DNA from 3 places in the Paenibacillus sp. YIM B09110 genome. Region 2 is predicted to be linked to each of the others. Evidence: riboswitches for the same ligand, from Rfam matches in the RefSeq annotation. Region 2 holds a riboswitch; each other region holds the start of a gene.

Region 1 (9,872 bases), on a different contig from region 2:
TCAAGACAACAGGTTGCAAGGGCTTTAACGATCGCAGGCTCCGATAGCGGCGGCGGGGCGGGCATACAGGCCGATCTGAAAACGTTCCAAGAGCTTGGCGTCTACGGCATGTCCGCCATTACGGCAGTGACTGCTCAGAATACCCTCGGGGTACATGGCGTATATCCGATGAGCACGGATGCGATCATTCAGCAGATTCTCACGGTAGGCAACGATATCGGAGTGGATGCCGTTAAGACGGGCATGCTGTTCAGCAGCGAAATCATCGTTGCGGTTGCCGAAGCGATCCAGACTTTCGGATGGACGAAGGTTGTCGTGGATCCCGTCATGGTAGCCAAGGGCGGCACCGTCCTGCTGCAGGAAGAGGCGATTCGCGCTTTGACGGGCAAGCTATTGCCGCTTACGGCAGTCGTGACGCCAAACCTTCCGGAAGCGGAGCAGCTTACGGGCAGCCCGATTCGGAGCAAGACGGATAAAGAAGAAGCGGCGAAGCGGCTAGCCGGCTTCGGCGCCCGGTATGTCATCATTAAAGGCGGTCATGACGAAGGAGAGCAAGCGGTGGACTTGTTGTTCGACGGCCGTTACTTTACCGAGCTGGCGGGCAAACGGATAGCGACAAGGCACACGCACGGTACGGGATGCACGTTCTCGGCCGCGCTTACGGCCGGCCTCGCCCGGGGGCTGGACGTCGAGAGCGCCATGCGGGAGGCCAAAGCTTTCATTCAAGCGGCGATCGGGGACGGAATCCATATCGGCGGCGGCCGCGGTCCAACGAACCACTGGGCGTACAAGCGCAGCCAATCGTCTACCTCCATGCTGTCAAGCGAAAACGCAAGCAAATAATGGCATTTCTTTCGATAATAAATGCTACTGCCCTTTTAAGCCGATGCCATCCAAATATGGAATCAAAAATCAGCTTAAACCCTCCGAATTTCGGTTTTACTTTGCATAAGGATGGGCGTATGATTTGTTCAACAACTAAATGAGTCAAACGCTAAATTCCCGAACCGGGAAACGGGGGAACCAACCGAAACCATTCCAATGGTTTCATGGGGTGAATCCTTTCGCTTGCCTTAGCAAGCATGAGGTAGGGCACTCTCAAGCCCGAATCCGACAGCTAACCTCGTAAGCGTATTGTGAGAGAACCGCGATCGTGCCTTGCATAGGCTCGTCTTTTCGTTATGCAAGAAGTCCGAGAGTAGAGTGTCTCTGCTCTCAGGGCTTTTTTTTGTTGCGTAAAAGCATAATATCCGCGAGGAGGCTGACCCATGAATGCGATCGAAATTCATAATCTGACCAAAACGTACGGCAAAGCAAGAGGAATAACGGACATTAGTTTTTCCATCGAACAGGGAGAAATCTTTGGTTTTATCGGACCGAACGGGGCAGGTAAATCTACGACGATCCGAACGTTGCTGTCTCTCATCTATCCGACAAGCGGCAGCGCGGCTATTTTCGGCAAAGACTGCATCAAATTTGCTCCGGAAATCAAAAGGGAAATCGGATATTTGCCGTCGGAGGTTTTTTATTACGACAATATGAAGGTCGCAGATCTGTTATATTATTCGGCCAGCTTTTACAAAAAGGACTGCAAAAAAAGAATAAAAGAATTGGTTGAAATCATGGATCTGGATATCACCAAAAAAATCGACGACCTGTCTCTGGGCAACAAAAAGAAGGTGGGCATCGTTCAAGGGCTGCTCCATAGCCCCAAGCTCATCATTCTAGACGAGCCTACCAGCGGGCTTGATCCGCTCATGCAGCAAAAGTTTTTCGAATTGCTTGAAGAAGAAAATAAAAGAGGGGCCACGATATTATTTTCATCACATATATTAAGCGAAGTTCAGCGGCTATGTAATCGAGTTGCGATTATAAAAGAAGGTAAGATCGTTACGGTCGAAAAAATCAGTACGTTAAAAGAAAACAACTATAAAAAGTTTACGGTAGAAACGTCGGAACAAATCGAGCGCGAATACTTCAATATCACCGGCGTGAACCATATTGCGGCGAATGGGAATACGACGAGTTTTTTATTTAAAGGCAATATCAATCTGGTAATGAAAAAAATAGCCGAAATCGAAATCGAGAACCTGTGGATCGAAGAGCCGAGCCTTGAGGAAATCTTTATGCATTATTACGAAAAAGGGGTCTGATCGGCGATGAATATGTTTGTGCATGAGTTGAAGGCGTACAGAAAATCGATGCTCGTATGGACGTGCTCCTTAATTGGCATTCTGATCTTGCTCATGTCGCTTTTCCCTGCCGTTTCAAAGGACATTGACGAATTTTCCAAAGTGCTGGAAGGGTATCCGGAGGGCATCAGAAAAGCGCTCGGCATTGAAATCGAAAGCATGGGGACGATTCTCGGCTTTTATGGTTATATTTTCATGTACATTACGCTCGGTGGCGCTATTCAAGCAATGATTCTGGGAACGTCGATCGTCTCCAAGGAGGTTCGCGACAAAACGGCAGACTTTCTCTTGACGAAGCCGGTATCGCGTACGCAAATCATGACCTCCAAGCTGCTGGCTGCGGTCGTTTCCTTATCGGTAACGAATGCGTTTTATCTTATTGCGGCTAATCTCATTGCCGTTCAGGTGAAGACGGTTGAGTATAGCGGGAAACTGTTCTTTATGATTTCAATCACGCTGTTGTTTATACAGCTTGTTTTTTTGGCCATAGGCATTATCGTATCCGTCGTTTTTCTTAGAATAAAAGCCGTGCTATCCGTTTCGCTCAGTACGGTGTTTGCCTTTTTCGTCATCGGCATGCTCGTATCGGCGGGCGATGAGGGGACCAAACGTTATTTGTCTCCCTTTAAATATTTTGAACCCAGAACTATTATCGAAAGCGCCAACTATGAAGCTCCCTTTATTGCAGCGGCAATCGGAATCATTGTGGTTTGCATCGCCGCCAGCTATGTCGTCTATTTGAAAAAAGATGTTCATGCTGTATAAGCGAATACGAAGAGGAGGGGTACAACATTGAATATTTTCGTTCGGGAATTGAAATCGTACCGGAAATCGATTATTTTTTGGAGTATCGGCATCATTCTGCTGGTCGCCAGCGGCATGAATAAATATGAAGCAACGGCATCCGGCGGACAGCTGGACAGCGTGATGGATGATATGCCTAAGGCACTCAAGGCGTTAATGGGGTCAGGGGATTTAGACTTGTCCAAAGCTAGCGGTTATTATGGTATTCTGGTCGTATACTTTTTGTTGATGGCAACGATTCACGGGGCTATGCTCGGAGCAAATATAATCGCAAAGGAAGAACGGGACCGAACGGCGGAGTTTCTATTTGCCAAACCGGTATCGAGGACTGCCGTCGTTACGGCGAAATTGCTGGGCGCGTTGGCCAATATCCTCCTATTGAATATCGTGACCTGGGCGTCGAGCGTCGCAATCGTCGGGAACTACAGCAAGGGTGAAGCTGTAAATGGCGATATTGCCATCGTCATGGCGGGTATGCTTCTTTTGCAGCTTCTCTTTCTGGTTATAGGAACCGCCATCGCGGCCGCATACGCCAATCCCAAGAAGGCAGCTTCGCTTGCAACCGGCATCCTGCTTATTACGTTCATTCTGTCGATTGCAATCGATCTGAACGATCAACTCGAAACGTTGAGGGTGTTCACGCCGTTTAAGTATTTCGAAGCCAAAGACATCATGTACGGCGGGGGATTGAATATCGTATTCGTTCTCTTATCTATCGTTTTGATTGCAGTTTTAACCGTAATAACGTATATCTTATTTAAGAAACGCGATTTGCATGTTTAAGAGATTTATAAATGGTAATACCTCTATAAAAAAGGAAGTGTCGAACGATGAATTTAGAAGAGGTTATGCAGGAGCTTGAAGCGCTCGGCAAGGAACGAATGAAGAAAATGTACATTTCTAATGGCGCGCACGAGCCGCTCTTCGGCGTCGCTACGGGCGCTATGAAGCCTATTTTCAAAAAAACGAAAATCAATCAGCCTTTGGCTGAGCAACTGTACGCCACAGGGAATTACGATGCGATGTACTTCGCTGGTATCATTGCCGATCCCAATGCGATGACGGCAGCGGATTATGATCGCTGGATGGACGGCGCTTATTTTTATATGCTGTCCGATTTTGTCGTTTCGGTTACGTTGGCGGAAGCGGATATTGCGCAAGAGGTTGCCGACAAATGGATCGCAAGCGGCGACGAGCTGCGAATGTCGGCGGGCTGGAGCTGTTACTGCTGGTTGCTGGGCAATCGGAAGGACAGCGAATTCGACGAAACCAAATTAGCCAATATGCTCGAGCTGGTGAAAAATACGATCCACGATGCTCCCGAACGCACGAAATATTCGATGAATAACTTCATGTACACGGTGGCGATATCCTATGTGCCGCTCCATGAGAAGGCGACTGAGATTGCAGAATCGGTAGGCCCTGTGGAAGTCAGTAAAGTCAAGAAACCGACCAAGCTCATACACGCTTTGGCTAACATCCAGAAGGAAACGGCAAAAGGGAGGGTTGGGTTCAAACGCAGACATGTAAGGTGTTAAGCGCCGGCTGCGATCGAGCTCCGTTTTCGGGTAATGCGATTTAGAGGCTGGCTGACGATTTGTATGTTTTTTCGTACAATACGCTGACCCGATTCGCCGTCCTGTCCACTTTGTACGATTTTTCATATAAAAGACGACTCTTAAACCCGTTGCTAGCTCGTATTGTATGATTTATCGCACAAATCAACCGTTTGGACACCATTCCCTAGGTGAATTGTAAGATTTTTCGTACAACCTTCCAATGCACGCAATAGTAGATGTTTGAACCGAAAAAGCCGAGAGTCCTTGTAAATAAGGATTCTCGGCTTTTTTGCGCCCAGCTCAGGAGGCTTACGCCTCCATCTTCTGAGCGGAGTGCAGCTTATAGTAGCGACCCCGAAGGGCCATTAGCTCGTCATGCGAGCCGGATTCGGCAATGCCTTTGTCGGCTACGTACATGATCCGGTCGCAGTTCTTAACGGTGGAGAGACGATGCGCGATAATGAACGAGGTGCGTCCTTTGAGCAATTCGTTCAAGCCCCGCTGAAGCAAGCGCTCGGTCTGGGCATCGATGGATGAAGTAGCCTCGTCCAATATAAGGATGCGCGGATTGGCAAGCAGCGTGCGGGCGAACGAGATGAGCTGACGCTGACCTTGCGAAAGCTTCGAACCCCGTTCATTAACTTCCGTCATATAGCCTTTCTCGAACTCGCGAATGAACTCGTCGGCGCATACGGTTTTGGCAGCGGCGATAATCTCTTCTTCGGTGGCGTCGAGCTTGCCGTAACGGATATTGTCCATAATCGTGCCGGAGAAGATGAAGCTGTCCTGCAGCATGATGCCCATTTGACTGCGCAGCGACTTCAGCTTCACTTCCGATATATCATGGCCGTCGATAAGAATCTTGCCGCCCGTCACGTTATAGAAGCGCGAGATCAGATTGACGACCGTCGTCTTGCCGGCGCCTGTCGGACCGACGAGGGCGATGCTTTCGCCGGCTTGAATATCGAAGCTCAGATTTTCCAGCACATTGTGGCCTGGATCATAGGCGAAGGTCATATCGTCGAACGTTACCCGTCCTTGGATAGGCGGCAGCTCGCGTGCCTTCGGAATGTCGCTCACGGTTACCGGCTCATCTAGCGTCTCGAAGATCCGTTCGAGATAAGCCACGGCGTTGATAAAGCTGTTATATAAGTTGGATATGCTCAGGATCGGCTGCCAAAAGCGCGCGGCATAGCTGCTCATGGCGAGTATGACGCCGAATGTAACCTCTGCTGGTCCCAGCGACAGCAAGCCGACGAAGAAGATGGCCGTCGTCACGATGGCCGCCAGGTTGTCTACCGAGAACGGGATTAGGAAGTTGAAATACATCGCTCTCATCCACGTATTGCGGTAATTGTCGGACAGACGGGTCATCGTGCCTTCGTTATGCTTCTCGCGGGTAAAGATTTGGGTGACGCGAATGCCGCTGATGCTCTCCTGCATGTATGCGTTCATATTGGAGCTTTTGTTGGATACCGCTTGCCACGCCCGGCGCTGCTTGGTCTTAATGAGCAGCATGATGCCGAGGAAGATGGGCAGGCCTCCGAGAATGACAAGCGATAGCTTAGCATTAACGGCGAACATAAACGCTCCGATGAAGAGCAGGTTCAAGATTTCCAAGATAAAGTTGATGATGCCGTTGGACAGCACATCCGATACCGAGTTGACGTAATTGACGACCCGGATGAGAATCTTGCCTTGTGGACGGTCGTCATAATATTGGAACGGCAGCTCCTGCAAGTGCTTGAACAGATCCGTGCGGATATCAAAGATGATATCCTGTCCGACACGGGTCATAATGCGCGAGCGGATCGTGGCGAGAATGACGCTGACGACAATCGTGGCAAGCGTCAGAGCCGACAACCAGATAAGCGACTGTTTGTCCTTCGCGGGAATAGTCACATCGATGACATGCTGGATGATAAGCGGCGCAGATAGGGCGATGCCCGCAGACAGGGCGCTCAGTATGAAAGCAATAATCATCGGTTTTTGGTGGCGCCTGATATAGACAAGCGCCCGCCGGAAGTGTCGGATGTCAAAGGGGGACTCCAAATTCTCGTCGATGTCGAATTTATTTCTGGCCATGAGTAGTCACATCCCTTTCAATGCCCTCATTCTGCAGAATGAACACGTCGTAGTAATAGCCGCGCTTCGCCAAAAGCTCGGCATGCGTACCTTCTTCAATGACGCGGCCGTTGTCTAGAATCAGAATACGGTCTGCCTGCGCCGTCGTAGACACGCGCTGGGCGATTATGATCTTTGTGCAGGAGAAGTCCAATTCCCGCAAGCTCTTCTGAATATGCTCCTCCGTCTCAAGGTCGACGGCCGAAGTCGTGTCGTCGAGAATGAGGATAGGAGGCTGCACGGCCATGGCGCGTGCCAAAGCGATGCGCTGCTTCTGTCCGCCTGACAAGCCGACGCCGCGTTCGCCGACGATCGTATTATAGCCGTCGGGCATCTTGCCGATGAAGTCGTGGGCGGCGGCGAGCTTCGCGAACCTCGTCACTTCCTCCTCCGGCATATCCGGATTACCGTATGCGATATTGCCGTCTATCGTATCGGAGAACAGCAGGACATCCTGCGTGGCTACGCCGATATTGCCGCGAAGCTCATCGAGCTCCAGCTTGCGCACGTCGATGCCGTCTACAAGGACGCTGCCCTTCGCTACGTCATAGAAGCGCGGAATCAGATTGATTAGCGTTGTTTTGCCGGATCCGGTTGCGCCCATAATGGCAATCGTCTCGCCCGGCTCAACGGTAAAGCTGATATCCTCAAGCACCGTTACGTTGTCGTATTTGAAGCTTACGCGGTCGAATTGGATGCGGCCCTGGTAACGTCGCTTATCAACCGCGTTGTGCTTGTTGACGATGTCAGGATGCGCGTAATAGACATCGATGATTTTGTTAAGGCTTGCAAAAAATCGCTGAATGTCATTAATGATAATGCCGATGTTGCGCATCGGGTTGGACAGTCCCCATATGAGCGCGGAGAAGGCGGAAAATTCACCGAAGGTGATGCGCCCATCCATGATGAATAGACCTCCTGCAAGCATAAGGATTACGCTGAATGCTTGGGAGAACGTTTCCAGGTACGGGAAGTAGTCAAGCCACACCATAGCCGCGGTCTTGTTCGCTTTGGCGTAGCTGATATTTTTCTCCGTAAATTTCTGAACCTCGAATTCTTCTCTAGCAAATGCCTTGACGACGCGATTGCCGGCGATATTTTCCTGAGTGGTCGTATTCAACTGCGAGAGACGTTCCCGTAGGTCGACATACATCGGGCGGACGCGTCTGGCGAAAATAAAGGCCACGATAAAAATCGGCGGCGACAGAAGAAGCAGCCACAGAGTCAGCTCGACGTCAATGAAGAAGAAATAGACGACGGCCGCTGCGAACACGGTCAGCGATTCGATGATCGTCTTGATGATCCACGCCAAGGAGTGTCTCACCATATCGAGATCGCCCGTCATCTTGGTCATCAGGTCTCCCGTGCGGTTGCGGTCGTAGTACTTCATGTCCTGGCCTTGAATTTTGTTGTACAAATAAATTCGGACGCGGTAAAGCATGTTCTGTGATGCTCGTTCATACATGATGGTCGTAAAATAAGCCAGTCCCGTGCGGAGCAAGGAAAAGCCGATCATGCCGAGGCAAAGACCGATCAGCAGCGCCTTCTCGCGCGATAGATTTTGCATGGCATTGTCGCCTGCGATAAACGTATCGACAATGCGTTGACCGATGTACGGGTTAATAATGGTGAGCGAGGAGCCAACGACAGATAGGCATAACGCAAGAATATACCGTACACGATCTCCTTTTAAATTGAGCCATAACCACTTGAATTGAAACATCTGATCACCGATTTCTGTAAGTTTCTAGATTCTGAATTTCGGAGTGAAAAGCCCCCCCTGTTCATGGATGGGTTGCATCCAATCGAACTGAGACGGCTCCTCTTGAATATTACTATGGAAATTATAACATGTGAATTGGAAATATTGCGGAACTATTTTTTTATATTTAATTGATACAAATTTATATGACAATGATATATATCTAAGGGTGAATAGATGCAAAAACACTAATTTGGAGCAGAAAAATGTTAATTTTTATTGCCAACCATACCGTCCATGAATCCTTTTGGGTGATTGGCGCCGCCGGTCGTTGCATAATGTGCAACAGAATGGGGGAAATGGGCTGTTGAAGAGGGCCTCGTTGCACAATATGCAACGGAATTGGCTCAGAACAGGCAAAATAGAGACTTCATAGGTCTATCTGTTGCATAAAGTGCAGTGGGGATGGTCACTTGGAGCACGAGCGGGTCGTTCTGTTGCATAAAATGCAACGAGATCAGTATTAACAGGATATACAGTCATCAAATAAACCCTGATCGTGTTTAATCAGGGGGCAAGCCATGTTCTCACCGTTAGACACAACGACAGTATTTTTTATCAATGAAAAAACAGCCGCTAATACTGAATAAGTCTCTCCTTATCATTCCATTGCCCGTACATTTTATTGTTTCGCGTGTGCTCGATAAATTTGGTTAACCGGTTCTGGAATAAGGCTGCGTCATGGCGCACGGACTGGATATTGTCGATGCGAATGCGCTTATAGAGATCGGGCATGCCTTGAAAGTTCGCATAAAGCACTTCGTCCTCGCGTAATAGGGCCCATATATCTTCATGGACAACGAAGGCTTCAGCGCTCATGTCGGGCAGCACTTTGCGCCCTGCCTCCGTCATCAGCCCGAGCTTTTCCAAACGGCGGACGCGCTCTTTGTTGAGCTCCGTCCAATTGCTCTTTTTTCTGCGAGGGGAGAATCGTTGCGCCGTCTTCTTGTCGTACATTTTTTTGGTGCTGTCAATCCATCCGTAACATAACGCTTCTTCAACGAAATCGACGTAGTTTGAGGAATAATCAGCTGTAAGCACCCAACAATAATCTTCCGCTTGGTGATTATCGTTTAGCCAATTTCTCCAGTCTTGCCGGTTGTCTGCCCGTACGATGTTATCAATAATCATGGTTTCGATCACCTTTCATGAAGTTTAGCATAGTAAGTAATAATGTTAATACCATTGTAACCCGTCATGTCTGACAACAGTATGTCAGTGTTCAGCTGCGCTTGCTATCGCGCCTTGGGTTATGATAACTTAGAATTACGAATATGAAGGGGGTGAGGTAGGTGAATCACGAAATGGCCAACAACCGTATTAGCCAGCTGCCGATTGCAACGGCTGGCATTGTTCATGCGTTTTCCGCGAACGGGATCAGTCTGTCCAATTACGATCATACGTTTGAACCATTCGCGAGAAGACGCCTAC
Region 2 (9,872 bases):
CCTCGAGCTTTGTCAGATCAATGTTCTCCGTTACTTCGAAAGCAGGTACTTCTCCTTCTGCGAGAGGGAGGGCTTGGACGGCAATACCGGCGTTGTGGAATGAGATCGCCGTTCCGACATGCTTCTCGTATTGCTCCAACGCCTTCTTCCAGGCTGGTACGGTCTCCGGAGCATATTGCTCGGCAAGCTCAACGGGATTGTTGAAGCTGTACACGACGGACGAGGCTTCCAAAGTGCTTGCCTTAGTTAGCGTAGCTAGCTGCTTCGCCTCCCCTTTGATGATCGGCGTATTTCCGCTTGCGCTTGCTGCGCTCGACAGGGACGGAGCGGCAATTGCGCTTAATAATAGCGCGGACGATAGGACGGCTCTGGAAATGACTAGTTTGCGGTTCATATTTATTCACTCTCCCAATAGGTTTGTGTTACAGCTCTAAGAGTATCGGACGAGTGTGGCACAACGTTGGTGTATTTGTGGAAAAACGATGGCATGACCCCATTAGCGGGGCCTGCTTGGTATACTTGAACCATAAGAATGGATCATTAAAGGCTTGAATGGGAGGGCATGGCATTGAGCGCTTTGCTTACTAATTACCGCATCGCCGTCGTGGACGATGACCAGCATATACGCCATCTTGTTGAAATGTACTTGCGGAAGGAAGGATACGAGACGATCGGAATGGAATCCGCTGAAGAAGCTTTGGCGTTATGGCGGACGAACCCGCCCGATCTATGGGTGCTTGATATTATGCTGCCCGGCATGGACGGCTACGAGCTGTGCAGGCGCATTCGCAGCGAAGCTGAAGTGCCTATCATTATGATCTCGGCCAAGGATACGGAAGTCGATAAAATATTGGGACTAGAGCTTGGCGGCGATGACTACATGGTGAAGCCGTTCAGTCCGCGAGAGCTTGTCGCCAGAATCAATCGGCAGCTGAAGCGCTGGAACAAGCTGAATCAGGGAGAGGAAGGGATGCTTCCTGGACATGGAACGGGAACGGCAGTTGGCTCTGATCCGGCGCTGCAGGGGGCAAGACTGGAGCTAGGCGAGCTTAAGCTGCTGCCGGAGGAGAGGCGCGTATTCTGGCAGGAGACAGAAGTCGACATGACGAGCAAGGAATTCACCATGCTCAAAGTGTTCATTGAGCAACCGAACCGCGCTTTTACAAGATCCGACCTTTTGACGCTCGTATGGGGCGACGATTATTTCGGCAGCGACCGCGCCGTCGATCATTTGATTAAGCGAATTCGTAAAAAAATCGAGCATCTGCCCATTGAATCGGTATGGGGCCACGGCTATCGGATGCGCACGGACAGGGGTGTGAATGCATAATGAAGCTCGTTCATCAGATCAATATTGCTTTCGGCGCTGCTCTTGTAATCGTGTTGTCGGTGACGGCGGTATTGATCCATTTTGTGCTGCTTGATCATTTCATGGTTGCCCAGAAAGAAGATATGAAGCAGGTAAGCGCCGAAATAACGAAGTCGCTTGAGAATCATACAACGTTGACAGCCGTTACATCTCTTGATTCTGCAAAGCTGTCAGGAGAGGCAGTTACGCTGTCGCCAGTTACGGCATCGGGTATTTCGGCAATCGTAACGGATAATAACGGCAATTATGTCGATGTGAATACAGACGAGCTGATCCCGATGGCCTCGATCAATATAATCAGCTCGAATGCGATGATACTGGAGACGGCGACGGCGACACAATCGGGAGCGGTCCCAGTCGCGACGGCCAAAGCAGTCGAATCCATTAATTTGGATAAAATCTGGGACGGCAGCGACAGTCGGTATTTGGTCGACGTAACGGCTGTTCCCCAAGGCAAGCTGACGCTGTTAACCTCCGTTAGCAAGATCGAAGAAATCGAGCGTGCGCTGCTTGGACGTCTGCTGCTCGTATTCGCGATTGGCGGCGTTCTTATACTCGTCCTTAGTCATCTCATTACGAGGAAGCTTATTAAGCCGTTAATCAGGCTGAAGGAGGAGCTGACGAAAGTGAAGGGAAGGCAATTCGCCGACGTACAGCTTGTGAAAGCGAGCGGCGAGATTGGCGCAGTCGCGCGGACCGTTCATGAAATGGCCGGCGAGCTGCATCGGTTCAATCGGGCGCAGAAGCAGTTTTTCCAGAATGCTTCCCATGAACTGAAGTCGCCGTTAATGTCAATCGCGGGATATACGGAAGGTATTCGGGACGGCGTGTTCGAAGGCGAATCCGTTCGCAAAGGGTTGGACATTATATTAAGCGAGAGCGCAAGATTGAAAAACATTGTGACGGAAATGACTCTGCTCGCCAAGCTCGACAGCGAAGAAGATATTTATAAGCCGGTTGTCGTCAACGTCAAGGAGCTGCTTACGGAAACGATCGAACGCGTCAACCCTTTGCTCGTCAAAAAACAGCTGGCCCTTCATCCTTCCATCGAAGAGCATGCCGATATGCTCGTACTCGCCGACCGGGATAAGCTGCTGCAAGCGCTGCTTAATATTTCGTCCAATGCGGTTCGCTATGCGAACAAGCATATTTATATTCATGCGGCGGTTCATGGCGGACGGGTCGAATTATCGGTTTCCGATGACGGCAACGGCATTCCTGAAGAGTTGCTGCCTTACCTGTTCCATCGCTTCGTGAAAGGCAAAGACGGCGAGAGCGGGCTGGGGCTCGCGATTGCCCGCGCGATTGTCGAAAGGTGCGGCGGCAACATTATGGCAGCCAATCGAGCAGGCGGCGGTGCGGAGTTTTCGCTCGCTTTCCCCGCTGCGACCGCATGACGAATGACTATTTTTAAGTCTAAAGCGGATATTGGGGCGATTGAACGATTAAAATGCGCAAAGCAGGGACGTGCGCCGCGTCTTGCGGTCATGTATGCGCATTCATGGATTTTCTAACGCTTTTTTAACGTTTTTTGAACGAAAACGTTGGTTTACATTCCATTCCCAGAGGACTATGATCGTAATGCACTAAAATATATATTCACGATCGCTGAGTTTCCGATCTCGAAGCGGAAAGCAGGGGAACCAATTGCGACGCGCAGCATAAGCGAAAGCTTGCTACGTCGCCGGGGTGAATCCGAGAGTCGCCGTCTTCATGAGGGCGCGCTCGAGGTAGGGCGACTCTAAACGCCCGAATCCGTCAGCTAACCTTGTAAGCGTGTATGGAGAGGTGAATCAACTACGGCTCGTCTTATAGCCGCGGGGATTTCCCTGCGGCTTTTTTTGTTATGCTCTTTTTTAAGGAAAAACCATTCTTTGACGGCGGTGACAGCATGTTAGCTTCAATCAAAAGATTATTAATCGGTCGACCGCTGAAGTCGAAGGAACTTGGCGAGCAGAAGCTCGCGAAGACGAAGGCGCTCGCTATTCTGTCTTCGGACGCATTATCCTCGGTTGCTTACGGTCCGGAACAAATTCTGCTTGTGCTAATGACGATTGGCGTAGCGGCGTTCTGGTATTCTGTTCCGATTGCAATTGGCGTATTGATTTTATTGACGGCATTAATTTTATCGTATCGACAAATTATATTCGCTTATCCGCATGGCGGCGGCGCTTATGTTGTATCGAAACAAAATCTCGGCCTGTTCCCGGGGCTCATATCAGGCGGCGCGCTGCTGGTCGATTATATATTGACCGTTGCGGTAAGCGTATCGGCCGGAACCGACGCGATTACGTCGGCTTTTCCCAGCCTCCATGAATACACAGTCCTGATCGCGGTGGTCTTCGTCATCTTCATCACGATATTGAACTTGCGGGGCGTGACGGAATCGGCTTCGATTCTCTCTTATCCCGTGTACTTGTTCGTGTTGGCGCTGTTCATCATGATCGGCGTCGGTATCTACAACATCGCTACCGGTCACGTATCGCCGGAGCTGCATCCGCCGCTTGGCACGCCGGTTGCGGGTATCAGCCTGTTCTTGCTGCTGCGGGCTTTCGCATCGGGCAGCTCGGCGCTGACGGGCGTTGAGGCGATATCGAACGCGATTCCGAACTTCAAGGACCCTGCTCCGAACAATGCGGCGAAGACATTGGTTGCGATGGGGGCGCTGCTTGCGGTGTTATTTTCCGGTATCGTATGGCTCGCCTATTATTACGGAATTTCGCCAAAGGTGGAAGTGACGGTCGTATCGCAGATCGCCGAAGAGACGTTCGGACGCAACATTATGTATTATTTCATTCAAGGCACGACGGCACTTATTCTCATTCTTGCGGCTAATACGGGCTATTCGGCTTTCCCGCTGCTTGCGGTGAATTTGGCGAAGGATAAGTTCATTCCGCGCATGTTCACGGTGAGGGGCGATCGGCTCGGCTACTCGAACGGCATTATTATTTTGGGCGTACTGTCCATCATTCTCATTATTGCGTTCCACGGACAGACGGAGCATCTGATCCCGCTATATGCGGTAGGCGTGTTCATTCCGTTCACCCTGTCGCAGACGGGCATGATCGTGAAGTGGATTCGTGAGAAGCCGAAAGGCTGGGTAACGAAGCTTATTATTAATGCGACGGGAGCACTTATTAGCTTCGTTGTCACGATAATGTTCTTCCTGACGAAGTTCGAGCAAGTATGGTCGATTCTCATTTTCTTGCCGCTAATCATTTATTTGTTCATGCGGATCAAGAAGCATTATGAAGCGGTAGGGGAGCAGCTGCGCCTGGCGACCTGCGAGCCGCCAGTTGCGATAGAGGGCAACGTCATTATTTTGCCGGTGGCCGGCATTACGCATGTCGTCGAGAATTCGATCAACTACGCGAAGTCGCTGAGAGCCGAGCAGATTATTGCGGTGTACATTCCTTTCGAGCGGGAGGATGAAGCGGCGTTCGAGGAGAAGTGGGAGAAGTTTATGCCTGACGTACGGTTGGTGACGCTCCACTCGCCGTATCGAACGATCATCCATCCGCTGCTCAAGTTCGTCGATACCGTTCAGCGTAAGGCAAGCGAGTCGAATTATCAGGTGACGGTTGTTATCCCGCAGTTCATTCCGAAGAAGGGCTGGCACAATATTTTGCACAACCAGACCAGCTTCATGATTAGAGCCAATCTGCTTCATCGCAAAGACGTGATCGTAACGACCGTACCGTATCATTTGAAAAAGTAATAGGTTGGTTTAAAGGGAGAGGCTGCACCATAAGCGTACTTATGGTGCAGCTTTTCTTATCAATAACGGGGTTTTTTCCAGTTATTACTCCAAAATGGCCCTCAACCTCGAAAATAAAAGGAGTAATTCCAGTTATTTCGGTATTAAGCTTAACCGTGCAAGCTGCTTGAGCTTTTGGCACGGCTCGAGTGCAGCTGCGCTTTCGGTATGAACGCATGAATAGCAAATGCGGCATAGATAATGAAGAACGACATAAGGAAATACCCATACCTTGAAAAGGTGATGAACGGAAGCGCGGTTACGACAAAGTAAAGCGCCGTTAACCATAAGAGCGACAAATCCTTGCGTCGAACTTTCATCACTAACGTCATAATGAAGCCTAAGATTCCTATGCCGATCATAACGAAGTGCGTTGTCTTGACGAAATGCGGCTTTAGTCCGAAAATCTCTTTCCAGTAATAAGGAACTTTGAACATATCATTGACGCGGTCCGCCGTGTATTGCCAAAGGTACGCCATAGGCTGAGTTTGGAAGCCGTAATTTCGAATTTTCACGGCGAGCTCCTTCTGGAAGCGATCCGAATCTATGCGATTGGTCGCAGATGCGATCTTATCGAAGTCGTCCTTGAATTTTTCGACTGCTCCCGGCGGGTATTGCCATTCAAGCTGAGAGCCGAGCAGCGAAGGATTACCCGAAGACAACGTGAGTGGAATAAACTCATGGAAAACAATCGCGTTGCGGATCCACCACGGAGACATGCACAGTAGAACGACGCCGGATACGACAAGGGCGGGCTTAATGAGCTGCTTCACCCGGTAGCCGTGAATAAGCATGTACACCAAGAAAACGACCGGAAGCAGGGCAAAGTTAGGCCGCTCGTAAATGCCCAAGCTTAAGCTCGCGGCAGCTAATGCGAATAATGGCAAGCTGTGCCGTGTAACAGCCAGGTAGCCGGCGTACAAAAACAGCCAAAGGAAGAATTGGCCGAGCACCTCCGTAAGAATGAGGTTGGCAGCGACATAGTTCGGTATATAAAGCGCGAATAAGAGCGCTACAATAATTCCGAACCGGTCATTAAGAAGACGACGGCTAAATAAATAGAGTAGAACGATCGTGCCCGCCAAAAACAAGATTTGCACGAGACGGAAAGCTTGTATACCGCCCCAATATCCGAACAGCTTCATACAAAAGGCGAGAACGAACGGAAGACCCGGCATGATGAATACGGTAGATACGTCCGGCTCATGGTAGGTGAATATTCCATGCTGCAGAAGCGTCTCTGCACTGCGGATGTACTTTACGTCATCGTTGTTATATTCGGTGAAGCTTCCGAGATACATGTCATGGCCTTGGCTGAATGTAATGTACGTGCTTATGATGACGACGAACGATACGATTAGGACAAGTGCGTGGCAGCTAGTGAATGGCCGCCATTTGGTTAACATGGTGAAACACTACCTTTCTTGTTATAAACAATCTGCGAACTACATCGCCGCAGGATTACTTATTGTAGCATGAGTTCCTGTTATATGGAATCAGACGGTCGTATCTGCCAAATTGTTACCTCGACCAGGGGAATCCATCGTTCTTTACACATATAGTTAACTACTGCTGTTAAAGAGTAGGGGGATGACAGGTATGGGAAAAGGGTTTCGTTCGATGGTTCATTTCCTGAAGCCGGAGGGTCCGTATAATCTGTTCGTTCGGTTCATCAGTCCGAATCCGGTTACACCTACCGTACCGGTATCGCGTGTGCCTGTCATAAGCAAGGACGCGTTTATTGGTCCGTTCGTAAGCATTATCGGGGACGTTACGATTAAGGAAGGGGTGTTCGTTGCGCCGGGCGTAAGTTTACGCGCGGACGAAGGGACGCCGTTCTACATTGGCGATCGCACGAATCTGCAGGACGGCGTTATTTTACATGGGTTGAAGGATGAATACGTAACGGTCGGGGGCAGCCGCTATTCGATCTATATTGATTCGGAGGTTACGTGCGGGCATGGCGCTATCATTCACGGGCCGGCGTTGCTGGGAGCGGGAGCGTTCGTCGGTTTTCATGCGCTCGTGTTCGACGCTGAGCTGGGCAGCGGCGTATTCGTTTCGAACCACGCCGTCGTAACCGGCGGTGTCCGCGTCGCAGACAATCGGTTCGTTCCGCCGGGCGCGGTCATTGATACGCAACAGCAGGCTGATCGGCTAAGCCCTTTGCCGCTGGAGAAGCAGCAGTTCGCGAAGGAGGTTCAGCGCGTGAATCAAGCTTTTCCATCCAGCTACAGCATGCTGTTCGGAGACCGTCGCTGCTCTTGCGGACTTGCGTCGTCTTCGCGGAGAGTAACCGACTCGATAAAATAACAAACCGTATGGTAAACTGTGGATAATGTTTGGCATCTGCTCTTATACTGTTAAAATCCACCGAAAAAGAGGGGTCCTATGAGCAAAGCATTATTCTATCAGATCGAAGCCATACGCAATCTTACGATTAAGGCAGTGGAAGGGATTTCCGAAGCATTACTGGATACCGTCCCGGAAGGGTTCAACAACAATCTGAGATGGAACCTGGGGCATATTTATTTGGTGCAGGAGAAGTTTGCTTTTCATTTCTCCGGCGATACGGTGCAATTGCCGGAAAGCTTTGAACGGTTGTTCGCGAGAGGAACGAAACCTGCCGATTGGAAGGAAGAGCCTCCCGCGCTTGAGGTGTTGCTGGAGATGCTGGCCGAACAGCCGAAACGGATTCAGAGCCTATTGCAGGGGCGATTGGACGAAGCGGTTACGCCGACCTATACGACGGGATCGGGCGTGCAATTAAGCACGATCGGGGAATTCCTGACGTTCACCCTCTATCACGAAGGCATGCATCTCGGAGCGATTAAGCTGCTTAAACGTTTTGCCGGTTAACAAAGAAGGTCATCCCTTGCCCAAGCGCATAGGATGACCTTTCTTCATGATGTCGTTTGTTTGATGACGTTAAACGTCCGTGTATTTTCTGACCACTGCAGCCAGCTCGTCCCATTGCTCGCATTGATCCCAGTGAAACGATGCAGGCAGCTTCGCAAAGGACGAGTATATCTTCGTTGATCGTTTATTAATGAAGAATTATACGCGCCAAGAAATTTGCAAGCTGAGACATGTCGAGCCCTCGACGCTCAAATCGCGAATCAACAGTATCCGGAAATCCTGTCGCAGCGGAAAGGGAAGCCCTCGAGTTGAACGTCGCCACTCGAGTATTTACTTAGCCGACTCGCCCCGCATCAGGTACGGATATAAGAGAATGATTCCGAAAACGTATAGGAGCAGCGCGAATAACGCAGGCAGCAAATGCCAAAAATCGGTATAGCCGATCGAGAAATGCACGCTGAAACCGGCATAGAAGCCCGGAGCTCCGCCAAGCAGCAGCGTCCACCACAACCAGCGCGCTCCTTGCTGAATACCCCACAAAGCAATGATGAGAATAGCTAATGCATCGCAAAGCAGCGCGCCGCCGAAGCCAGCCCGATCATGGGCGATTAATGGCATTAACCGCGGATTGGCTGCGTCCAGCTCGGCAGGCGTTACCTGTAAATAGGCAAGATCCTCCGGCACGAAAACTTCCGTGACTCCGACCGTCGCAATCGTTAACCCGCCGATGGCTAGCGCAAAACCGAGTACAACAAAGCATAACTGCCCCCACATCGCCTTGCGCCATATTCGAGTATTGCGCAGATTGACTGGCTTCCGATAGGGCTGGTCCGGGTTGCCGCGCATGGAGAGAAGGAACATAGGAAACAGCAAAGCGGCAGCGAGCGCATGGAGCGGATCGAAATAGCCGTAGCCCAAATATAGAAAAAAGCTAGCAAAGCCCACCAGGCCCGAGGTAATTAATGCTGTCTTGGCCCAGTGTAGGCCGTCCTTCAGTCCATACCTCGCCAACTGGTAATAAAGAATGCCGATAGAAATCATTGTCCCGGCCAGCGTAATCCGATCATGCGACATGAAATGGAGCAGATGATGGTTAATGACATGAAGCTCTTCCACTGACATGCCTATAAAATCCAAATCGTAAGGCAATAGCACAGTCGTCGCGGCGATGATCCATGAAAGAATGCCGCCAATGATCATTCCGATCCCTAGCAAGCACATCCAGCCCCAATGCTTCCAAAAGGAAGGCGTCTCGGGTTTAGCCGTACTCCGAACCCGTTCATAAATAACGGCTTCGTTGATTCGCTTCGGAAGGCCCGGGCCGGCATAGACGAGTCCGCTGTGCAGCATGACGGCATTCGCGCCGGCGTTCATAAGATCGAGCGCATCCTGCGGCTCATGAACGCCGCCTCCCGCTTTGATCACGAATGAATCGGAATAGTGGGAGTGGCTACGAAGATGTTTTATTTTCTCCAGGGATATTTCTTTTGCTTCTCTTCCAACCTTAATTGGGTAGTATTCGTCATGAACATTATCGCATTCGTGAATGGCTTCTCCAATAACAACTCCGTTCCAGAAAGAAGCCTCCTCCATGTCCAGCAGGCTGCATAATTTCTCATTAGAGAGGTCGGGCGGTACATAGAGAAATAGCGGCACTTGATTCGGATTATAGGACGCCGCGACTGCTGTAAAGCCTTTTGCGATATCTACTATTTCCTCCCAAACGCGAGTTCCGTTAATGATATCCACATAAAAGGCCGAAGCGCCAGAACGGCTTAGCCGTGCCATCATATTGCAAAGCTCATGAACAGCCTCCTCCGCGGATGAGCTGGGAAGGGGCGTAATCCGCGCCATTTGCGGCAATCGATGTCCGGGCTTGCCCATACG
Region 3 (9,872 bases), on a different contig from region 2:
CGGGGCTTTCCTTGGCCTGTATCTCACCTATATAACGATGCAGTATGCTGCCCCATCTGATCCAGTCTGCCGGTTTATCTGCTTCATTCACGAACAACTCACCCCAGCCTAATCCGTTATTCGTTGCTAAATGGAGACAGACGCGATACCCGGCGCAATAACCGTTGTATTCAGGAATGACGAACATCTCGATTCTTCTAATGATTAGCGCCAGGAAGTCGTTGGTGCAAGAAGGTAATGGCTCGTCGATTTGTGCTTGTGTGAACATATGAAATTCTCTCCTCTATTCGCTTACGAGGTTAGCTGACGGATTCGGACTAGAGAGCTGCCCTACCGAGGCATTGCCTCGGATTCACCCCATTCGAACAATCGAACGATTGCTCTTGTTGGTTCCCCCGCTTTATCCTATGGACAAATTCAGCGATAATGATTTGCCTTTTTCGGCTCGACGTCTATCCTAAACCGATTTGAGGCATTTGTAAAAGGTTCATTTTGTTGCACAAGACGCTCTAAGAGCAAATTAGAGGCGCGACGTTCATTTTAACTATGAAAAGAGGCTTTTTCGATAGAATACTCGGTTTTACTTCTGTTATTTAAGATTTGAAAAAAAGCATGCTTGCGCGAGTTGGATACGAAATTCAGGCTTATATGTAATTTTAGAAATCGAGAGATAATTGGCGAAAAAGAGAGGAATATCGAGGTATAACTTTTTGAAAACGTTAACTATCAGTCTATAAGCTCCTATATTATCCAATATGGACGCTGGACCTGCTTTACATAAAATTTGGCTGGGAGTAAGATTCGATACAGGATTCGCAAATGAAGTTGCGATGGACTGATCGCTGAGTTTCCGCGAGGCAAGCGGAAAGCGGGGGAACCAAATGTGAAGCGGTGCGTCTGTACGATGTGAGAGTCGTCCGACAGCACGGCAGGGGTGAATCTTCGAAGAGGCAGCACCATGGATGCCGCTTCGAAGTAGGGCGACTCTCACCGCCCGAATCCGACAGCTAACCTCGTAAGCGTGGTTTGGAGAGAGGAATGATACAACGATTCGTTTTAATTGCTATTTTATCGCTGAGTTCCGCAGCAGTCTGCGGGAACGGGGGAACCAAAGAGCGATGCGCCGCTATGGAGTCGGCCGCATTGGTGCTCATGGGGTGAATCGCAAGGCTTAAGCGCCTTGCGTAGGGCGACTCTCACGCCCGAATCCGACAGCTAACCTCGTAAGCGTAATCGAGAGAGGCAACCATCGCAGTGCCGATTCGGCATGGCTTCCTTAGCCATGCCTCCGAAGAAGCCCGCGGGGAAAGGTCCTCTTTTCCCGCAGGCTTCTTTTTTGTTGCCTTTTTTTTCAGAAATTCGGAGGAGATTGCGGTTGGGCGAGGAGCATATTATCGTTGCCGGGCTTAATGAAGCTGGCAAAGCATTCATAAAAACATTGGTATTTCGCGGACTGCCGTTCATCGTCCTGACGAACAGCAAGCTAGAGGAAAGACAACTGCGTAAGCACGGACTTAACAACGTTTTATACGTGAATACTAATGACAGGAATAGTTGGATGATTCCGGAAAAAATCATTGGCGATGTATTCATCTTTGAGAGCAGCTTAGCGCTTAGCTGCAGGTTCATACAATGCTGCAGAGATTGGACGTCTGGATCGATCTACGTCATTACGACGCATTGGAATCCAAGAGTCATATATAAAGGGCTTGGCGCAGATCACATCGTACATTCGCAAACCGGCGAAATTGGGTTTCTATTGAAAAAATAACTTTTTGTAAATGTCTATAGCAGGAGGGAACTACCTTGATGGATCTGTACATGATTGGTACTTTAATCGTTTGCTTCGGATTGTTTTATGGTTTTCTTGCTTGGTGCGACAGAGCGATTAAGCAAACTGGGGGCGATGGCGAATGATTATCGTAGCAGCGCTTGCCGTACTCGTATTCGGTTACCTCTTATATGCTTTAATTCACCCGGAAAAATTTTAACCAGGAGGAACAACGATGGATATTTTGCAGCTATTAATTGTCATTGCCGTTCTTCTGCTGCTTGTGAAGCCGCTCGGAACGTATGTATATCACGTATTCTCGAACGAGTCCAACCGGCTCGATAAAGTATATGGAGGATCTGAACGGTTCATTTACAGGCTGATTGGACTTAAGAATCGAGCGGGTATGAGCTGGAAAACGTATGCGCTCAGTTTCATCGCCACGAACATCATTTTGGTAGCTTTCAGCTATCTGATTCTACGGCTGCAGCATGCGCTCCCGCTTAATCCGAACGGCATGGCGAGCATGGAGCCTACATTAACGTTTAATACGATTATCAGTTTCATGACCAATACGAACCTTCAGCATTATAGCGGCGAGAGCGCTTTGTCTTATTTCTCGCAAATGGCGGTCATCATGATGATGATGTTCACATCCGCTGCAACTGGGTTTTCAGTCGCAATCGCGTTCGTAAGGGGCATTACGAGCAAAGGAAAAACGATAGGCAACTTTTTCGAAGATTTTGTTAAAGCCCATACGAGAATTTTCCTTCCGTTGGCCTTTATTATTACGCTCGTTCTTGTTGCTCTTCAAGTACCGCAGACACTCGATCCGACGATCGCGATCAAGACATTCGAGGGCGCGGTGCAGCAAATTGCGATCGGACCGGTCGCTTCGTTGGAATCGATCAAGCATCTCGGTACGAACGGCGGCGGCTTCTTCGGCGTCAACTCGGCTCACCCGTTCGAGAATCCGAATCCGTTAACGAATGTCATCGAAATTTTGTGCATGTGGGTTCTTCCGGCAGCATTGCCTTACACGTTCGGTTTATTCGCCAAAAATAAAAAGCAGGGCTGGATCATTTTTTCGGCCATGATGACTTTGTTCCTCGTATTCCTTAGCGTTGCTTATGGCGCCGAGAAGATGGGCAACCCGGCAATGACCGCGCTTGGCATCGATGCCTCGCAGGGAAGCATGGAGGGCAAAGAGGTTCGATTCGGCATCGCGCAATCTGCTCTCTTCACAACGGTGACGGCGGCTGCGACGACAGGAACGGTCAACAATATGCACGATACGCTTACGCCGCTTGGCGGACTGGTGCCGCTGGCCGAAATGATGCTTAACGTCGTATTCGGGGGCAAGGGCGTAGGGCTAATTAATATGCTTATGTACGCTATCTTGGCTGTGTTTATATGCGGGCTTATGGTTGGACGGACGCCGGAGTTTCTCGGACGGAAGATCGAGCCTCGCGAAATGAAGCTGATCGCCATCGCGATTCTCGCGCATCCGTTCATTATCCTTGTACCGACCGCTCTCGCGTTCATGACGGATCTTGGTTACGCAGCCGTTACCAACCCGGGATTCCATGGTATAAGCCAGGTGCTCTACGAGTATACGTCCTCGGCTGCCAATAACGGCTCCGGCTTCGAAGGACTTGGCGATAATACGCCTTTCTGGAATATTAGCACCGGACTTGTCATGCTCTTCGGACGTTACATTTCGATGATCGCGATGCTCGCCGTAGCGGGTTCGCTTGCACGCAAGCAGCCGGTTCCGGAGACTATCGGCACGTTCCGCACGGATAATAAGCTGTTCCTTGGACTGTTGATAGGTACGGTGTTGCTGATTGGCGCTTTAACATTTTTGCCGGTTATCGTTCTCGGACCGATAGCCGAACATTTGACACTCCGCTAACGGATGAGGTGAACGAAGATGAGTAGAAACCATAGCCAAAAAATGCTCTCTGCCGACGCGGTCAAACGCGCGGTGCTGGACAGCTTCATTAAATTGAATCCACTTGTTATGATGAAAAATCCGGTCATGTTCGTTGTAGAGGTCGGTACGGTTATCGTCCTATTGATGGCCCTATTTCCCGGATATTTCGATGCCAAGCAAAACGTTGGCTTTAATCTGACCGTGTTCGTCATTCTGTTCGTTACGTTGCTGTTCGCGAACTTTGCGGAAGCAATCGCGGAGGGCCGAGGCAAAGCGCAGGCCGATTCGCTCAAACGGTCGAAGCAGGACATGACCGCCAATAAGCTGGTTGGCAGTACGATTACGGTTGTATCTTCGCCGGAGCTGCGCAAAGGCGATATCGTCGTCGTCTCACAAGGCGAGATGATTCCCGGCGACGGCGAAGTCATCGAAGGTCTGGCATCGGTAGACGAATCGGCCATTACAGGCGAATCGGCACCCGTTATTAAAGAGGCGGGCGGCGACTTCAGCTCTGTGACCGGCGGCACGAAAGTAGTCAGCGACTCGATTAAGGTGCGAATTACAAGCGATCCGGGACAATCGTTCATCGATCGGATGATCGCGCTCGTCGAGGGAGCCCAGCGGCAAAAAACGCCGAATGAGATCGCGCTGAATACGCTGCTGACGAGCTTGACGATCATATTTTTAATCGTCGTTGTCACTTTGAAGCCTATTGCGGAATACGTGGGCGTCGACTTGGAAATTCCGGTGCTGATTGCTTTGCTGGTATGCTTGATTCCAACGACGATCGGCGGCTTATTGTCCGCGATCGGTATTGCCGGCATGGACCGCGTTACGCAATACAACGTGCTTGCCATGTCGGGTAAAGCGGTCGAGGCTGCAGGAGACATCAATACAATGATATTGGATAAGACGGGAACGATTACGTTCGGTAATCGGATGGCGAGCGAGCTTATACCGGCAGGAGGCCGCAATCAGCAGGCTTTAGCCGAATGGGCTGCGATCAGCTCCATCAAGGACGAGACGCCTGAAGGCAGATCCGTGCTGGAATGGATGAAGAAGCAAGGACTTAGCTACGACGCCTCCATCGCAGAAGGCGGAGAATTCGTGCCTTTCAAAGCGGAAACGCGCATGAGCGGAATAGACTTGCCGGATGGTCGTCGCGTTCGCAAAGGGGCCGTCGATTCGGTCAAGAAATGGGTAATCGAGCAAGGTGGACAAATACCGTCCGACACGGATCAAATCGCGAATACGATAGCGACGCTTGGCGGTACACCGCTTGCGGTAGCCGTCGACAAGCAATTGTTCGGCGTCATCTATCTGAAGGATACGGTTAAGCCGGGCATGAAGGAGCGGTTCGACCAGTTGCGCGAGATGGGGATCAAAACCATCATGTGTACGGGTGACAATCCGCTTACGGCTGCGACGATCGCTAGAGAAGCCGGCGTTGACGACTTCATTGCCGAGAGTAAGCCGGAAGATAAGATTGCGGTCATACGCCGAGAGCAGGCGGAGGGCAAGATGGTCGCAATGACGGGCGACGGAACGAATGACGCGCCCGCTCTGGCGCAAGCCGACGTCGGCCTTGCGATGAACAGCGGCACAACTGCGGCCAAGGAAGCGGCCAATATGGTCGATCTGGATTCCGATCCGTCCAAAATCATTGAAGTAGTCGCGATTGGCAAGCAGCTTCTAATGACGAGAGGGGCGCTTACGACATTCAGTATCGCGAATGACATTGCTAAATATTTCGCAATCATTCCCGCTATGTTCATGCTCGCTATCCCTCAGATGAGCGTGCTTAATATTATGAATCTCGGCTCCCCGATGTCTGCTATATTGTCGGCGTTGATTTTTAATGCAATTATTATACCGCTGCTTATACCGCTCGCCATGAAAGGCGTTGCCTATAAAGCAATGAGCGCCTCGCGATTGCTGAGCCGCAACGTGTTGGTCTATGGACTCGGAGGCGTTATCGTTCCGTTCGTAGGGATTAAGCTGATCGACATGATCGTGCATTTGTGGGTTTAACATTTGATCGAATATAGATGAAAGAAGGCTTGCCTAATGGCGACTGAGGAGAAACAAAACTCGAAAAGCGGTTTGACAATCATAACGGTAGCATTGCGCAGCAGCGTCGTGTTCATGATCCTATGCGGCATTTTATATCCGCTCGCAAGCACGGGAGCAGCGCAGCTGCTCTTCCCCGCACAAGCGGATGGGAGTTTAATTAAGAATAGCAGCGGCGAAGTGGTGGGATCGGAGCTGATCGGACAGAGCTTCGCCGATCCGAGCTACTTCCAAGGACGAGTGTCGAGTATCGATTATAACGCAGCCGGCTCAGGCTCGAACAACTATGCGCCTTCCAATCCTGCATTGATTGAACGGACGCAAGCTTCGATCGACGCCTGGATAGCGAATAATCCAGATGTACCGATCGATCAGCTTCCAATCGCGCTGATCACGAATTCGGGCTCGGGGCTCGACCCGCATATTACGCCGCAGTCGGCGACGGTTCAAATTCCGAGAATCAGCAAGCTGTCGGGAGTGTCGGTCTCCGAGCTTGAGAAGCTTGTAGCCGATCATACGGAAGGCAGGGATTTGGGCGTATTTGGCGAAGAACGTGTCAACGTGCTTAAGCTGAATTTGGCGCTCTCTGAACTTGTGGGCAAGTAGGGTCACCCTGGAGGTGAGGGGCAATTATGCCGTATCAAAGAAAAACGCCCGAGGAGCTGTTGCTGACCATCTCCAAGCTGCACCGCGGCCGGCTTAAAATATTGATCGGAGCCGTAAGCGGATCGGGAAAGACGTATCATTTGCTGCAGGAAGGCCTGCAGTTGAACAAGGACGGTATTGACGTCGTCATTGGCTTGTTATCGACACCGCTTCGACCGGAAACGGCAGAGCTTGCGGATGGGCTTGAGTGCGTGCCTAGCCTGTTGCAGGGGGGCGTTGATCTTGATGCGCTGGTAGAGCGCAATCCCGAGGTAGTCCTCGTAGACGGGCTTGCCCATATAAACCGGCCAGGCTCGCGATTCTACGATCGGCTTGGAGAGGTTAAGTTTTTATTGGATAGAGGCATAAGCGTCATTACGTCCATCAATGTGTACGAGCTCGACGGAATCGACGAAACGGTGCTGAAATGGATGGACATCCAAGCAACCCATACCGTACCCGCAGATACGCTCGAACTGGCAGACGAGGTTAGACTCATCGACGTTTCGCCTGAAACGATGCTCGGACGGCTTGAAGCGGGGCTGCTCGGTGACGCCGCCCATCCGGCTATGGCGCAGCGAGGCAATCTGGCGATACTGCGGGAGCTGTCGCTGCGTCTCGTGGCTGAAGGCGTTAACGATATGCTGGAGAAACATCGCGGTGAAAAGGGACTCAGCGGTCCCTCCGGGGCTTCGGAGACCATCCTCGTTACGGCCCAATATGTCGTGAACGGCTCGTTGTATGTGCGGCGGGGTCGGCAAATTGCGAGAAGATTGAACGGCGAACTTCTTGTTGCTGCCTACGTTCCTCCCGGAAAGACGTTGTCCAAAGAGGAGCAGGCCATTAAACGTTCAATCATGAAGATGACAGAGAAGGCTGACGGAAGCTTCGAGGAGCTGCCGCAGCCTCCCAGGCGCAAGCTGCCTGCTGCCTTAGCGCAGTATGCGGCAGATCGTCAAGCGACGCGTATCGTGATGGGTCACTCCAAGAAAAGCCGCTGGCAGCAGCTGCTGCAGGGCTCGCTTGCCGACAGCGTTCTGCGCCGATTGGAGAAAGTCGACTTGCTGCTCATGGCGGATCTTGCCGAGCATGAAGGGGAGAGAATTATGCCCGTTCGGCAACGGGGGGATTCGAAGCGGGAGCTGTTCCGCAGATTCAGCATGGAAGAGAAGGAGCGGCAGATCGCATCGTATCGCAGGGGGGAACTGAAAGTATATATCGGAGCGGCGCCAGGCGTCGGCAAGACGTATACGATGCTAGCCGAAGCAAACTTGCTGCTCGCTAAGGGGGTTGACGTCGTGATCGGTCTCGTGGAGACGCACGGCCGCGCCGATACGCTGGGCAAGATCGGATTGCTGCCGATTATCGAACGACAGGTTATCCCTTATAAAGGCACGAGTTTAGAGGAGATGGATGTTGACGCCATCATACGCAGAAATCCGGAGGTCGTGCTTGTAGATGAGCTGGCGCATACCAATGTGCCGGGAAGCACGCGCAAGAAGCGTTATGAGGACGTCGTACAGCTGCTCGAGCATGGCATCTCCGTCATCTCGACGATGAACATCCAGCATATTGAAAGCTTAAACGACGCTGTGGAGCAGCTTACCGGCGTAAGGGTCAGGGAGACTGTGCCTGATGCCATCCTCAGGCTGGCGGATCAAGTGGAGCTGATCGACGTGACGCCACAAATGCTGCAGAGCCGTATGCGGGAAGGGAAAATTTACGCTATGGCAAAGGTAGAGCAAGCGCTAGGCGCTTTTTTCTCGACTGGCAATCTGATCGCCCTTCGGGAGCTAGCGCTGCGTGAAGTCGCCGACGATGTCGACGAGAGACTGGAATCATGGGACCGCCGCCAGACGCTGCGCGGCGAGCTTCGGAGGCGGGAGATTATTTTCGTCGCCGTCGATATTCGGTCGGGAGCGGAGCAGCTGGTCAGACGAGGATTCCGTACGGCGTATCGGCTTAAGGCGGAATGGCGCGTTCATTACGTTCATGACGGAAGCGAATGGTCGCCCGGCGATGCCGCCAAACGGGATTCGGTGATGAAGCTGGTCGAGCGGCTCGGAGGTAAGTTTGAGACGTCATTAACGGCCAGCAAGAAGCATGTAGCCGAGACGCTGCTTACCGCGGCTAGCCAAGCGAAAGCAACACAGCTCGTTATCGGTCAGCCGGCTCGTTCAATGGTAGGAAACTGGCTGAAGGGAAATACGGTTCGCAAACTGCTGCGGCTTGGACGTCATATGGATGTGCTGATCGTAGCAAGGCAAACAAAATAGACATCCTCCTGGCGGGCTATGGCTCACCGGGGGATGTCTTTTTTATTCCATAATGTTATGGCTGCAGCCAATCTGACGACCATTTCTGAATTTCGCGAATGACCGGCTCGAGCGCCTTGCCTTTATCGGTTAATGAATATTCTATGCGAACAGGGATGTCTGGATAAACGTGACGAACGACAATGCCTTCTGCCTCTAGCTCCTTCAAGCGTTCAGACAATAGTCTGCCGCTGATCGGCAAGGCGCTCTGTATCGTGCAGAAACGTTGCGTTCCCTCTAATAGTTGATAAATGATCAGGCCGGTCCAACGCCTGCTGAACATATCCATCCCCTTCTCGAAGCGGGGACAAAGAGTCTGTTGTTCCATTCGTATCACCTCTTTTGTCTTCTTCCACAGTATAACCCTTATATAGTTTTTATACAAGCACACTTCTTGACCGTTAATTACTTGACTATCATTAGTTGTGAAACTATAATTAGTTACGAATAGTAAGTGAATGAGTGGAATGAAAGTTAAGGAGGCGTTTCGTTATGAAGCCATTATTTTTAGCGCACGGCTCACCAATGTTGGCCGTCGAGCAAAATGAATATAGCCGTTTTCTACAACATATAGGCGCCAATATGAAGCCTGACGCCATCGTCATTTTCACCGCCCATTGGGAGACTGAAGCTGTGACGATCTCTTCCAAGGATGACGAATACGAAACGATCTATGACTTCTACGGCTTTCCCGATGAACTGTATCAAGTAAAGTATCCGGCCAAGGGATCAACCAAAGTTGCGGCATTGGTGGGCAAGTTGCTTAGCGATAAAGGCATCCCGGTCGCATACGATGAAACACGCGGACTTGACCATGGCTCATGGACGATGCTAAAGCATATGTTCCCGCTTGCCGATATACCTGTCGTACAGGTATCGGTCAATCCATACCGCTCCGCAGAGGAGCAATACCGGATCGGCGAAGCACTCCGGAGCTTGAGTTCACAAAATATTTTGTTGATTGGAAGCGGTGTAACCGTTCATAATCTAAGAGCGGTCAAATGGGGACAGAAGGAGCCTGAGAGCTGGGCAGTCGAGTTCGACGATTGGCTGATCGAGAAAATGAACGAGCATGATACGGAATCGTTGTTTAAGTACGACAGTCTTGCTCCGCATGCACGAATGGCCGTCCCGC

Evidence for each region. A riboswitch is a leader RNA that binds a small molecule or an ion and turns the genes downstream of it on or off. The one in region 2 is predicted to bind cyclic di-AMP.
Region 1: another riboswitch for cyclic di-AMP. It lies ahead of V8F51_RS19540 (ABC transporter ATP-binding protein); the one in region 2 lies ahead of V8F51_RS23340 (APC family permease).
Region 3: another riboswitch for cyclic di-AMP. It lies ahead of V8F51_RS08320 (hypothetical protein); the one in region 2 lies ahead of V8F51_RS23340 (APC family permease).

Annotation. Positions count from the first base shown of each region.
Region 1 is NZ_JBANSP010000013.1:150,296-160,167, forward strand. It holds gene thiD (bifunctional hydroxymethylpyrimidine kinase/phosphomethylpyrimidine kinase) at 1-843, shown strand, start outside; cyclic di-AMP (ydaO/yuaA leader) riboswitch at 983-1,148, shown strand; gene V8F51_RS19540 (ABC transporter ATP-binding protein) at 1,269-2,153, shown strand; gene V8F51_RS19545 (ABC transporter permease subunit) at 2,160-2,957, shown strand; gene V8F51_RS19550 (ABC transporter permease subunit) at 2,985-3,779, shown strand; gene V8F51_RS19555 (DNA alkylation repair protein) at 3,827-4,534, shown strand; gene V8F51_RS19560 (ABC transporter ATP-binding protein) at 4,865-6,640, opposite strand; gene V8F51_RS19565 (ABC transporter ATP-binding protein) at 6,627-8,402, opposite strand; gene V8F51_RS19570 (YdeI/OmpD-associated family protein) at 9,018-9,572, opposite strand; gene V8F51_RS19575 (hypothetical protein) at 9,734-9,872, shown strand, end outside.
Region 2 is NZ_JBANSP010000019.1:79,124-88,995, reverse strand. It holds gene V8F51_RS23355 (hypothetical protein) at 1-394, opposite strand, end outside; gene V8F51_RS23350 (response regulator transcription factor) at 578-1,330, shown strand; gene V8F51_RS23345 (sensor histidine kinase) at 1,330-2,766, shown strand; cyclic di-AMP (ydaO/yuaA leader) riboswitch at 2,966-3,162, shown strand; gene V8F51_RS23340 (APC family permease) at 3,261-5,087, shown strand; gene V8F51_RS23335 (glycosyltransferase family 39 protein) at 5,237-6,532, opposite strand; gene V8F51_RS23330 (carbonate dehydratase) at 6,726-7,439, shown strand; gene V8F51_RS23325 (DinB family protein) at 7,518-7,985, shown strand; gene V8F51_RS23320 (hypothetical protein) at 8,316-9,872, opposite strand, start outside.
Region 3 is NZ_JBANSP010000004.1:362,371-372,242, reverse strand. It holds gene V8F51_RS08325 (hypothetical protein) at 1-268, opposite strand, end outside; cyclic di-AMP (ydaO/yuaA leader) riboswitch at 274-433, opposite strand; cyclic di-AMP (ydaO/yuaA leader) riboswitch at 831-1,037, shown strand; cyclic di-AMP (ydaO/yuaA leader) riboswitch at 1,063-1,245, shown strand; gene V8F51_RS08320 (hypothetical protein) at 1,376-1,771, shown strand; gene kdpF (K(+)-transporting ATPase subunit F) at 1,914-1,991, shown strand; gene kdpA (potassium-transporting ATPase subunit KdpA) at 2,007-3,686, shown strand; gene kdpB (potassium-transporting ATPase subunit KdpB) at 3,705-5,738, shown strand; gene kdpC (potassium-transporting ATPase subunit KdpC) at 5,775-6,383, shown strand; gene V8F51_RS08300 (universal stress protein) at 6,410-8,698, shown strand; gene V8F51_RS08295 (winged helix-turn-helix transcriptional regulator) at 8,754-9,065, opposite strand; gene V8F51_RS08290 (dioxygenase family protein) at 9,230-9,872, shown strand, end outside.